Regions from separate parts of the Paenibacillus sp. RRE4 genome, predicted to be linked through region 1. Evidence: riboswitches for the same ligand, from Rfam matches in the RefSeq annotation. Region 1 holds a riboswitch; each other region holds the start of a gene.
What was found. Region 1 has a riboswitch for cyclic di-AMP ahead of Q9R46_RS28150 (C40 family peptidase). Riboswitches for the same ligand answer to the same signal wherever they lie in the genome.
Positions count from the first base shown of each region.

Region 1 (3,088 bases):
AACGAAGGCATGCCGCCTTTACCTTTGACAATGGTGGAATAGATTTTCTCCACATCATCCTTACTACCAATGTTTGCAAGTGCCGGGCCTACGCCACCTTGAAGCTGATCGCCGTGACATGAAATACAGTTGGCTTTCACTAATGTCTCAGCCTGTCCAGCATCCATAGTCACTTCAGGCATGCTTGGTTTGGCTTCCTGCTCCACTTCCTCTTTACCTGGAAGCGTAAACATTAAAACAATAGCTAAAGCACATGCTGCAAAAAATACCCCGCTCATGATCCATTTGTGCATCCCTTATGTCCCCTCCAGAATGAAAGATCATCTAACTCAAACTATCCCTATCATTATAACGGAAGCTGTCGTTACATCATAGCATTTTGTGGTAATTTTTTGAACTAATCACAAAAGAGAGACAAATTGAAACCATTTACTTGTGAGTTTACTCTCTTGGGCCTTCATAGACCATGCAATGGAAGGGCTTTAAACCACTAGGAGTTTGGCGTTCATATGTATCCTGGATGACAAATCCGCTCTTCAGATATACCTGAATGGCACGGTTATTCCAAGTGAGCACTTCAAGATCAATCTCATAGGATGGATTGCGGCGGATGGCCTCTTGTACGATCGCAGTAACGAATGTTTTACCAAGACCTTGACCACACAGATCGGGGCGCATACCGAGACCGATTCGTGTGACATGCTGGAGCGGAAAATATTGTGCAAACCCATAAACCTGGTCATGTTGATCCAGGATAATGGCATATTGTTGTTGTCTGAGCTGTGCATCACCGAACTCGACTTCGAGTGCTTTCATCTGTTCCCAAGGTAGCCAGCTATAGATATTGTAAGGTGGGGCGTATTTCCAGCCACATATAAGTTCAGCATGTTCTTCTTGCATCGGTACAACATGAAGTATCAAAGAGGCTTCATTCTTCATATAACAGTGCATGCTCCTTTCTTCAATATCCGAATCATTGTTCACTCTACAAAAGAGCTGTGTATTAGGCAAGTCTTCATATGATCAGATAAAAATTGAAACAAAAGTCGTGATCATTCCGTTTATATTATAACAGGCTGGGTAAAAACATGATAAGGGCACGGACAAACGAAAGAAGGCGAACGTGTTGGTTCAGATACACACCATGACTGTAACATCATAAACCACACAGAGTCAGAAAGCATAAAAAAACCGCCGGATACATTCCTGCGGAGAATGCACCGGGCGGTTCTGTTTATACTTCCTTCGTATTTCGTTACAGTATAGTTACATGGTTCCAACATCATGTTGATTACAGCTTGTACCTAGTCAAGGGCCAGTGACTCATAATCGTCCGTGCTCATGATCCGTTTAGCGCCAACGTAGCGGTTAGCCCAGTAGTTCTCGCTCAAAGAGCTGATCGTTACACCTTTGGAAGAAGAAGAATGTGCAAACTTGCCACTTCCTACAAAAATGCCTACGTGTGATATGCCTTTACCTGTTGTGTTGAAGAACACCAGATCTCCAGGTCTCATTTCCATGCGGGATACGGAATCACCCATGTCGTATTGGGAGCTGGATTGACGAGCCAAATCAATACCTAATTTGTCGAATACATACCGTGTGAATCCGGAGCAGTCAAAACCGTCAAGCGTTGTTCCTCCGCTTTTGTATGTAGTTCCCATTGCTGAATCAATTACTTTATCCATCTTAGAATCTGCAAATGCGCTGCCTGCTCCAAGTGATAATGCAAATGTAAGGCTAAGTACTGCTGCGGTCAGTTTCTTCTTAAACAAGTGATATACCCCTTCCAACGCCTGCGAGGTTAGCTTAAGGATTCGGTTGAAGGTCCCCTATGATCCCTCTGTTTCAAGATCAATTCACCCATAACTGGTTCCCCCGCTTCCCAGGTGCCAGGAATTTGGCTATGCTAGTTATGCACCTGAAAAAGGAAAAAGAAAATTTAATTTTAAGGATTTAATTTAAAGTTGTTACAAATAAGGATTTAAAGATTACAAAGTTGTTACTAAAAACTCACTGCGCTTATTGTACCAGAGGCTTAGTACTTTGGCAACGTTTAGCAGTAAAATTAACAAAAAAAACCTCGACCTTTGACGGGGAAAGGTCGAGGTTTGCGTATTTATACGTAATAACGAATGAAATGTTTAACATGAGATGGTAACATTTTTTTATTTTTGAAAGCGATCTCAGATTGTGTGTAACATTTTAGTTCAACGTATATGATTTTCATGTCTGGTGGATGTGGACTGCCATAAACGGAAATGACTACATACTTTCCACATACTGAGTAGGCTTCGGGCAAGCGGATAGGTTTGTTGCAGGATTAATCCGGATAGTCCTGTCAAGAACCAGGAGGCGGAAGTGAATGCGCCGAAGACCAACAAATGGACAACTCCCAACACCAGCGCAACACCGATAACAGCGAAGATGCGGCGCACAGCAATCCACAGTCCCTTGAGCGTCCCGTGGATTCGCCCTTCTGCTTCCGGGTCAGAAATACCAAACTGCATGTAGAGCACTGCATGATGTACGATCCAGCCATAAATAATCCAGCCTGCTATATATGGAACGCCGGGAAGTAATAAATGAAGAGAATGAAAACCGTCCATTATTGTAGAATACAATTTGGGCAGAAGCCAGTACGCAGGCAAGAATATGAGAAAGGTACGCATAGTGTGTAGCAATAGCATGGATTTCCATAACGTTTTGATGCCCCGAATAAAAGGAATGCGTTCTTCTGTAGATTGATAATGTTGCAGGGAGTAGAGCAACCCAGCCTGAATAAGTGGACTGATCAGCAAGCGAAGGAATAACATGCCGCCCAGAATCCACAGATAGCGCTGGACCTCCGGACCAGACAGGCCGAGCTGGCTTTCCATTTTGAATAAAAGCGTGCTTAGCTCTCCGGCATCATCCGTTGGATAACGTAATAATAGAGGAACGACAGCCGATTGAACCAACCGGTAGATAAAATAACCCCAAGTTAATTGATAGATAAACAAGAGCGCGGCAATAAACATATGCTGACGGACGAGAAACCAGCCTTCACGAATTTTTGCTTTCACTGTCTCCACCTCACCATGACAGA
Region 1 covers NZ_JAUZUT010000019.1:29,093-32,180, reverse strand. Annotated here, with positions in the region: gene Q9R46_RS28160 (c-type cytochrome) at 1-293, opposite strand, end outside; gene Q9R46_RS28155 (GNAT family N-acetyltransferase) at 442-939, opposite strand; gene Q9R46_RS28150 (C40 family peptidase) at 1,305-1,775, opposite strand; cyclic di-AMP (ydaO/yuaA leader) riboswitch at 1,779-1,916, opposite strand; gene Q9R46_RS28145 (hypothetical protein) at 2,211-3,065, opposite strand; gene Q9R46_RS28140 (M1 family metallopeptidase) at 3,076-3,088, opposite strand, start outside.

Region 2 (3,088 bases), on a different contig from region 1:
CTAATTATGATCAGTGATACAGAATTGGATGCCCTGCGTTTGTCAGGGGAAAAGGTAAGAGTGGTACGCGATGAGCTTGAGTCTAACGATGTAACGGGCATCGTGGTAGCCTGGGATGATGAGCAAGTACTTATTCGCAGGCAGAATCGCCGTGTTGTGAAGCTGGATCGGTCTTACCGTTATCAGCTGTTCAGTGAGCCTCGTCAAAGTGTTTTAAGTGAATAAATGACATGAGTGCTTAGCTTAACGGATTCATGTTACCGGAAATATCACTCAAAGAGAAGGTCTGCTACACCAAATGTTTGGAATTACCATCAGGATCAGGCATATTTGCGACGCACGCGAGAGAAGATAGGTACAGTGGAACAATTCGCTGTATTTACAGCCGAAAGGGTGTGTTGCAAGTCATGACATTGATGAATGATAAAGTTCATGCTTATAAGGATCAGATTGGCGCATTAAGCGACGTTCTCCCGGATGTGGTGAAATCATATCATGAGTTTACGGGAGAGTGCTTCCAGCCGGGGGTGCTTGATGCCAAAACCAAGCAGTTAATTGCGCTAGGGATCGGTTTGTTTGCTAATAACGAAGTGTGCACGTTCTATCATGTGGAGGAAGCCCGGTCCAAGGGAGCGACCGATCAGGAGATCATGGAGACGGTAGCTGTCGCTGGTGCAGTGGGCGGCGGACATGCTCTGTCACAGGGAGCCATGAGGGTGCAGAAGGCCCTCCATTAGTGGATGAAGTAAAACAAAATTAACAGGGTAATACACCTCTTTAATAGAGGCGTATTACCCTGTTTTTTATAGATCATCTTTACATTCTTTACTGTAAGGAGTAGCCAGGGGCTATTTCCCGTTCTTTAAATTCAATTAAAGCTTACCCAACATTTTGTTATACATAAATTGACCTGTTACCCGTCTTGCGGTTACATAACGATCACTGAAATACGGATTGGACAACTTGGTGATGCTGACACCTTTGCTGCTGGAGGCATGTGCGAATTGACCTCCACCGATGTATACTCCTGTATGTGAGATGCCTCTACCTGTTGTGTTGAAGAAGACCAGATCTCCTGTACGAATGCTTGCTTTGGAGACAGGTGTTCCGGCTTTCGCTTGTTGTTGCGACGTGCGAGGGAGCTCAATGCTATATTTGTTGAAAATATATCTCATAAACCCGGAACAATCGAAGCCAGCCATGGTTGTGCCGCCCCATTTGTACGGGATACCTGTCATATTGTTAACCATCGTATTAATTGTGCTTGCCTCTGTGCTTGTTGCCCCGGATGTAAATAGTACAGCAGCCCCAAAAATGGAAATAATCAGTTTTTTCAAAATCAATGTTCTCCCTTCGATGCCTACGGAGTTAGCTAAGGGTTCGGTAGAAGGTTCCCTATATTTCCTATGTATAAGAATAATTCACCCAAAATGGTTCCCCCGTTTTCAATCCTGAAACTCGGCAAATGAATAATTAAGTTTTTGTAACTATTTGAAACTATATTGCATAAATGCGTAATTGTCAAACCTGTTTAAAGGTGTTCATTTAGCCTCAATGTTAGCGGAATTATCGGTTTTATAGAGAACTAAGTCGAATTTAACGGGAATAGTGTTTACAAAAAAGTAACTATTTTTTCGACGATTTCTTTGAAAAAAAGGAGGAGATGGATTATAATCCGAATTTATATTACAATAAAAGTAATTTATTCTATTATTATGATTTTCATAACTGGATTTGCAACAAATAAAAGTCAGATGAGAAGGAGGAATATCCATGTCTGCCTCACTTGCAAATGTAAAACCTAATGTTGAAAGCGTTAGCAATATTATTGAGAAATTGTATAGGAGAAACTATCTTAGTATGAAGCAAAAAGCATATTACATCACTCGCGATGCATTTACTGCAGAGGACTTAGTTCAAGAATCTTTCGTCAGACTTTTTGATAAACAGCAAACCTTGCTTATGCTTGCCGAGGATCAACAATATTGTTATATGATGCGAACCGTCCACAATGCAACTCTCAATTATGTAGAAAAACAAAAAAAGAAAAGGCTATGGATACATATTTTTAACAACGAGAACGACATGGATAACATATCAGATGCTTCATCAATTCCTGAACAATGCTATGAACGAAAAGAACAGTCTAAATGGATGGAACAATTGCTAAAGTCGTTGCCCGGACGTGATCAACAACTTCTGCGTAATAAATATTTACTTGGTTTGACTGATAAGGAAAGCGCACATCTTTTAAGTTTACCCGAAGCAAACGTCAGATCCTACTTGACAAGGGCTAGACGAAGAGTTAGGGAGACAATCAACAACCAAAGAACCTAAAAGATAATTGTGAATACTTTGTGAAAAACGTTGCATTTGCGTGGGATGAATTGTCTATATAGTTGTAGTCTGTATTTTGAAGAAGAGTTTTAATGCGCTTTATTTGGAGGGATGCAAATAAGTGTACTGTGTAAAAACGTTAAAGTATGAACGAAGAATCTTGGAAAAAGAAAAAATGTAGAAGGGAGCAATAACCATGTTACGAAAAATGTTGGCTGCATTTTTAGTTTTATCTGTAGTACTCGTTCCACAATTAGCCGCTACGTCCAGCGCAGATGTCACAACAACATCAGAAACGGAAGAAACATTCACTTTCACCAACGTATATGAATATGACAGTAGTTCTTATAAAAAGAAAGCACATTATGATACTCTTAGAGTAACGCTGAAAGATGAACTTATGGACTTTGATTTGGATGGTACAAGCTTGACAAACACTGTATATACCGTGAACAAAAATGAATCAACCGGAACAACACTTATTTCAGCATCAGGAGATATCGATTCAAATCGTCATGCTTCGATTCGGCTCGTTTTTGATGAAAAAGAGAATGCAAATGGAAACATTATTTTGACAACTTCCAAGAAAATTAACATTGGTGGAGAGACCAAGATTATAGAAACCGACAAACTTATTCGATTTGCACCAGTCAATGAACCTGTTAATCTGGAAAGTCTGGTAAATGGGATCAGAAGTGATGACCAGTATTCCGATACTTACACAGATTACGGACCTCTAGCAGGCGAAGTT
Region 2 covers NZ_JAUZUT010000001.1:1,220,377-1,223,464, forward strand. Annotated here, with positions in the region: gene Q9R46_RS05660 (hypothetical protein) at 7-225, shown strand; gene Q9R46_RS05665 (carboxymuconolactone decarboxylase family protein) at 408-737, shown strand; gene Q9R46_RS05670 (C40 family peptidase) at 873-1,337, opposite strand; cyclic di-AMP (ydaO/yuaA leader) riboswitch at 1,343-1,474, opposite strand; gene Q9R46_RS05675 (RNA polymerase sigma factor) at 1,774-2,337, shown strand; gene Q9R46_RS05680 (hypothetical protein) at 2,534-3,088, shown strand, end outside.
Region 2: it holds a riboswitch for cyclic di-AMP, as region 1 does, so the genes downstream of both, Q9R46_RS05670 (C40 family peptidase) here and Q9R46_RS28150 (C40 family peptidase) in region 1, are expected to answer to the same signal.

Region 3 (3,088 bases), on a different contig from region 1:
CAGACACGCTATCTTGAGGGGGTAGTGGGCGTATGCCCGTGGAGGTTCGAGTCCTCTCGACCGCATTATATGAAGATTTACGAGAGAAGCTTTCCGTGATGGAGAGCTTTTTTTGTTTTCATATAGCAACAAGGGCGAATTATTCAGGATGAGGACATGTGTTAAAAGAGAGGACGCAAAAAAGCCGCCCAAAAGCTTGAGCAGTGTCTGGCTCTTTGCTTTATAGGTGGCTTGTTTTTGTTTATATGTTTGTTCGAAAATCTATATTTATTTGTTAATCAGCTTCTGAATATCCTCTTCGATTTTGTCCGGTGTAGTCTGCGGAGCATATCGTTTCACAACTTTACCATCCTGATCGACAAGGAATTTGGTAAAGTTCCATTTGATGGCTTTGGAGCCGAGCAAGCCTGGTGCTTCTTTGGAAATGTGTTGGAAGAGCGGATGAGCGCTTGAACCATTGACGTCAATTTTTTCAAACATCGGGAAGCTTACGCCATAATTCATCTGACAAAATTCAGCAATATCGTCGGAAGATCCTTTTTCCTGCGCGAATTGGTTGCTTGGGAATCCAAGCACTTCAAACGGAGCATCCTGGAATTTATCCTGAAGCTCTTGCAAGCCCTTGAATTGAGGGGTGAGACCGCACTGGCTTGCGGTATTCACAATTAACAACACTTTGCCGCGATATTGGGACATCTCAATCTCTTGTCCGCGAAGGGTGTTTACTTTGTAATCATAGACTGACATGGGAAACGCCTCCATCCTGTTATTCTTAATATGCTTATTATATTTTAAACAATTAAATAATGCAAAACTTATTTGGGATTATCGTTGTTATAACCATTCGCTTTCTGGACTCAAAAATGGACGAAAAAACCATGAATCAATTTTTGTACGGTTGAGAATTAGATAGCTTGGAAGAGGAGGATAGCGTATAAGCTCATTGTAAGCGTTATTATCATAGGTTATTGCCGGAAATCTGGCGATTCGGTGATCTGTATGCACTTTACATGATCATGGTACGGGTGTATGATTCATAGCGTAATTTGAATTTTAATTAAATTGTACCTGAAAAACGAAACAAACGATAATATCGATCGGTCTTATACTCAAGATTTACGAACGATGTTTTAATCGCTGAGTTTCCATTCATTGTGGATGGAAAACGGGGGAACCAACAGAATGGGCTGTATGACAGCAGCGGACATTCATGGGGTGAATTTTTCGGTGAAAGCCGGAAATAGGGCGACTCTCGCGCCCGAATCCGTCAGCTAACCTCGTAAGCGTTAAAGGGAGAGGCAACAAACCGCACGCTGGTTCATGGCGCTTTCGTCATGGATTATTTAAGAAGCGTTTCGGAGGCCTTGGTCCCCACGCTTCTTTTTTGTTGTCTTTTCACGCCAAGGGAGGAACGAAGAATGGATAAAGAGATGATTTTGGTAACCGCTCCAAATGAAGCAGGACGTAAATTTGTGAAATTGCTGATGTATAAAAAAATGCCATTTGCCGTTCTGACGAACAGTGCTGATGAGGAGCGCAAACTTCGCCGTCTTGGCGTAGAACACGTCATCCGTATGAATACAGCAGCTGCTGAGAAATGGTTTTTGCCGCAAGGCAGTGTAGGCAATGTATTTATTTTTGAGAACAGTCTGAACTTGACATGCCGCTATCTTCAAATTTGTCGCTCATGGACATCGAAGTCTTTGTGTGTGATCACGGAGCAGAGCCATCCTAAAGGGATTTATCGTGGAATGGGAGCGGATAAAATTGTCTATTCATTGAATGGAGAAGTCGGGTTCCTTCTTAATAGTTGCAATAAACCTGAAGCTGAAGTAAGCAGCTTGTGATTGACATTGATCCAAGGTAAGACGCCTGTTATAATTGCAGGTATAGACTAACGGAATTTGAGGAGACTCATGCTTGTCGTGGGTCTTCTTTTTTTATGGAAACAGTACGGTAGTATAGAAGCGAGGGATAACCTGCAGCTTACGAGGAGGAATCAGCGTGCCGGATATTGCCGGATTGAAGTGGTTGTTTTTTGATGTGGGGGATACGCTGGTGGATGAATGGGAGCCAGTAGATGATATTATTGGGCAGTTCGTTCGGGAGGCGAATGATTACGGCTATCCAGTAAAGATCGAGGCGGTAAGAGAACTGTTTGCTACCTGTTACCGTAATTATGAACAGTGGCCCATGAAAGTAGCCATACGTACATATATTCATGATGAAAATCACCGCACTCTGATTCAGGAGAAGCTGAAATTTCATAAAGAACTGGAGCAACCGTTTCCTTCTGCAACCAAGGTGCTTGAACAGCTTTCGCATCACTATCGTATTGGCATCATCGCCAATCAGAGCCCTGGGACTGAAGCAAGGCTGGAGAGCTACGGACTTCGTAAATATGTCCATGTTCTGGCCTGTTCGGCAGAAGAAGGGGTGTCCAAGCCTGATCCGGAGTTGTATGCGGTTGCTCTGAAGCAGGCTGATTGCGCGCCCGAAGAAGCGGTTATGATTGGCGATCGAATCGATAATGATATTATGCCAGCACGTAGTTTAGGTTTACGCACCATTCGTATTTTGCAAGGGTACGGAAGGTTCCAGCCAGAGCTTTCGGATGCCGAGCGTGCAGACTGGACGGTGGAGTCCCTGGATGAACTGCTGCCGCTACTCATACCTGATGAGGATGCAGGTAAATCTATATGAGTCTTAGGTTAGACTATGTGGGATTAGATTGCAGGTATATGTAGATCGGAAGTATATCAATATAAAGACACAAAGAAGGCCGATTTGCGTTGGGATCAATACCAACAGCGAATCGGCCTTTTTATATAGAAGCTTAGAACAGCATGAAGGTCTGGATGATTAAATACACATTCAGGACAACGATGATAGCGGCAATAGTCCAAGAGACGATTTTGAGCCATAGTTTGTTTGCAAAAGGCCCCATGCTTTTTTTGTCACTTGTGAACATCACAAGTGGGATGACGGCGAACGGCAGTTGCAGAGACAGGATGACCTGACTTAAGATCAGTAACTCTTCTGTGCCGCGCTCACCGGCAATCGCAGTGACGATGACAGCAGGGATGAT
Region 3 covers NZ_JAUZUT010000001.1:523,739-526,826, forward strand. Annotated here, with positions in the region: tRNA gene Q9R46_RS02315 (tRNA-Leu) at 1-65, shown strand, start outside; gene Q9R46_RS02320 (glutathione peroxidase) at 268-747, opposite strand; cyclic di-AMP (ydaO/yuaA leader) riboswitch at 1,126-1,301, shown strand; gene Q9R46_RS02325 (hypothetical protein) at 1,419-1,847, shown strand; gene Q9R46_RS02330 (HAD family hydrolase) at 2,005-2,703, shown strand; gene Q9R46_RS02335 (Nramp family divalent metal transporter) at 2,837-3,088, opposite strand, start outside.
Region 3: it holds a riboswitch for cyclic di-AMP, as region 1 does, so the genes downstream of both, Q9R46_RS02325 (hypothetical protein) here and Q9R46_RS28150 (C40 family peptidase) in region 1, are expected to answer to the same signal.

Region 4 (3,088 bases), on a different contig from region 1:
TGAACCCGTTCATTATTGCGGCAGCGATTTACTTTGTGATGACATTTATTCTGTCCAAGCTGCTCGGACGATTGGAAAGGAAGTTGGGTGCAAGTGATAGACGTTAGACAATTACACAAATCATATGGTAAAAATGATGTTCTGAAGGGCATTGACGTAACGATTGGCAAAGGTGAGGTCGTTGTAGTTATTGGTCCTTCGGGTTCGGGAAAAAGTACATTTCTGCGCTGTCTGAATCTGCTGGAACAACCTTCATCGGGACAGATCGATTTCGAAGGTGTTTCAATTACCGATCCCAAGCATAACATTAATGCTACACGTGAAAAGATGGGCATGGTGTTCCAGCATTTTAATCTGTTTCCTCATAAAACGGTGCAGCAAAACATCACGATTGCTCCAATCAAAGTGAAGAAACAATCCACGGATGAGGCTAACAAAATTGCCGAGGATCTTCTGAAGACAGTCGGTTTGGCGGACAAAAAAGATGTATATCCGAACCAGCTGTCCGGTGGTCAAAAGCAACGGATTGCGATTGCAAGAGCGCTCGCGATGCAGCCGCATGTAATGTTGTTTGACGAGCCAACATCGGCCCTTGATCCGGAGATGGTCGGAGAGGTATTGGAAATCATGAAACGTCTTGCTGAAGGCGGAATGACGATGGTCATTGTAACACATGAGATGGGTTTTGCGCGTGAGGTGGGAGACCGCATTCTGTTTATGGACGGCGGTGTCATCGTTGAGGAAGGTACCCCGGATGAAGTGTTCGGGGCGCCAAAACATCCGCGTACTCGAGACTTTCTTGCAAAAGTACTTTAATTCATGCCATGCTGTATTTAGAATCAAATGAATAACGGCGTTATCGGATCGAAAGGTCCGGTAACGTTTTTTTGTTGTTTGCGGAAAAGGTAGAACCTAAAAAGTAACTTTTCTGTTACCTGTAAAATGAATTAAAACGCCAAATGGAAACATTTACTACAGCTTAAGGTTACAAAATTGTGATATATTCAAGACTGCCGAAACTTCCGAAGCGGAAGTGCGGGGGACGTAACAATGCAGACATAGTTAATGATTTGAGAAATATGCTGCTTGGGGTGAATTAGGAATACATAATGCTTCAGCATGTCACGTACAGCCTATAGGGTGGGTTCCTCCATCCGAATCCGACAACTAACTTCGCAGGCATCATGAGGGAGGAAGACCATGTATAACAAGAAACGTTTAGCCAAAACAGCCATTGCACTACTGACATCCATTCTATTCATTCAAGCCGTTCCGGCTCACGCGGATTCCGTTCATGTGGCCAAAGAAGGGGACACCTTTTTCACCTTATCCAAGCAATACGGCGTTGATATGAACACATTAATTAAAACGAATAAAGGCATCTCACCATATAACATCTATGGTGGTTTGAAAATTACAATCCCGGGTAACGAAAACAAAGTAGAAGCGGCACCGGTTCAAGCGAAGTCGCAGGAAAAAACGGTTACTGCCGCAAGCCTAGACGTGAATACAGATAATAAAGTGGTGCAGGCTTGGGGGAAAACATTCGACTACAGCAAAACGCTGAGTGTTAAAGCAACAGCGTATTCCGCAGATGCTTCCGAAAATGGTGGATGGGGCGCCGTTGATTATTTTGGAAATCCGCTCGAACTCGGCACGATCGCGGTGGATCCCAAGGTTATCCCTTTTGGAACAAAGGTATTGGTGACAGGGCATACACACCCTGGATTGCCGAAACAGGCTTTCGTAGCAACGGCTTTGGATGCAGGTAGCGCGATTAAAGGAAATCGCATTGACATCTTTATCCCTGGGAGCAAACAGTTCGTTAGCTCATTTGGTTTTCAGGATATTGAGTTGTACATTTTAAAATAAAGCTTAAACCCTCCCATCTATGAATGTGGGATCATAAGTTGAATGGAGTATTAATAAACAGGGTGTTCTTGCATCATCAGGATGGGCTAATTCATGATGACGTAGAGGAACACCCTGTTTTTCATTTATTGTTTCTCTTTTGGCAGTTTAAGCATCTCGTCCAAGGTAACTAATTCATACCCTCGGTTTCGCAATTCTTCAATAACCTCAGGCAAAGCCTCTACCGTACCTTTCAGGTTTGAACCTGTGCCGCCGCCAGCGTGCTGTAATACGATGGAACCGGGTTTCACCGCGGAGAGAATATTTTCTTTTACTTTTTCCTTGGATAGTCCTTTCCAATCGAGGGAATCCACGTTCCAGTTCACGATGCTGTAATGCTGTTTTGCAGCCCATCGCAACTGCTCCTCGTTAATGTCCCCGTACGGAGGGCGAATCATTTTGGGCGTATAACCTGTCAGGCGGTGAATAATATCGCCGGTATGTAAAATTTGTTTGCGAAAGGCGTTCATCGATAACTTACTGAATTCAGGATGATTGTAGCTGTGATTACCGACAATATGGCCTTCTTTCACCATCCGTTTTACCAAATCCGGGTGTTTCTCCGCACGATTGCCGACAACAAAAAACGTTGCACGAACCTTGTATTTTTTTAATACATCAAGTACCCGCGGCGTAAATCTTGGATCAGGTACATCATCAAAAGTCAGCGCAACTTGTTTGGTGGAAGGGCCATTGGTTTTGAACGTATCCGCGTATTTCTGACGAAGTTGACCTAGAGTCAACCGTTCTTCTTTAACATCTGAGCCAGACGCCGGTGTATCACTGAGGGTTGAAGAAGGTTCCTCAGATGAAGCAGCAGACACAGGCGCAGGGGCTAAAGGAGCTGTATAAACCCCAGAACATATAATAGTAACGAGTGCGAGCATGACGAGGCGCATTCGCATGTTAACGGCCTCCTTTTCCAAAATTGCGTTCTCTATGGTATGCCCGTTGTCTGTTTCTTTTATGCATGTGTGAGAAGTTTCATTGCATCATCAGGTCATGAAAGCCATAATTCCACCATATATAACATAAAGAGAAGGATAGGTGGAGAGACGATGAGTACATATGATTTGAAATCCATTCGTTTAGAGGTTTTTGAGGCAGGACAGGACAAGGTATTTCTGATTACGGGTGGTAAAGCTCATATTGGGGCTGTAGCTACATTCTATGTTGA
Region 4 covers NZ_JAUZUT010000001.1:2,557,325-2,560,412, reverse strand. Annotated here, with positions in the region: gene Q9R46_RS11530 (ABC transporter permease subunit) at 1-107, shown strand, start outside; gene Q9R46_RS11525 (amino acid ABC transporter ATP-binding protein) at 94-816, shown strand; cyclic di-AMP (ydaO/yuaA leader) riboswitch at 1,002-1,198, shown strand; gene Q9R46_RS11520 (3D domain-containing protein) at 1,201-1,872, shown strand; gene Q9R46_RS11515 (polysaccharide deacetylase family protein) at 1,998-2,816, opposite strand; gene lpdD (prenylated flavin chaperone LpdD) at 2,970-3,088, shown strand, end outside.
Region 4: it holds a riboswitch for cyclic di-AMP, as region 1 does, so the genes downstream of both, Q9R46_RS11520 (3D domain-containing protein) here and Q9R46_RS28150 (C40 family peptidase) in region 1, are expected to answer to the same signal.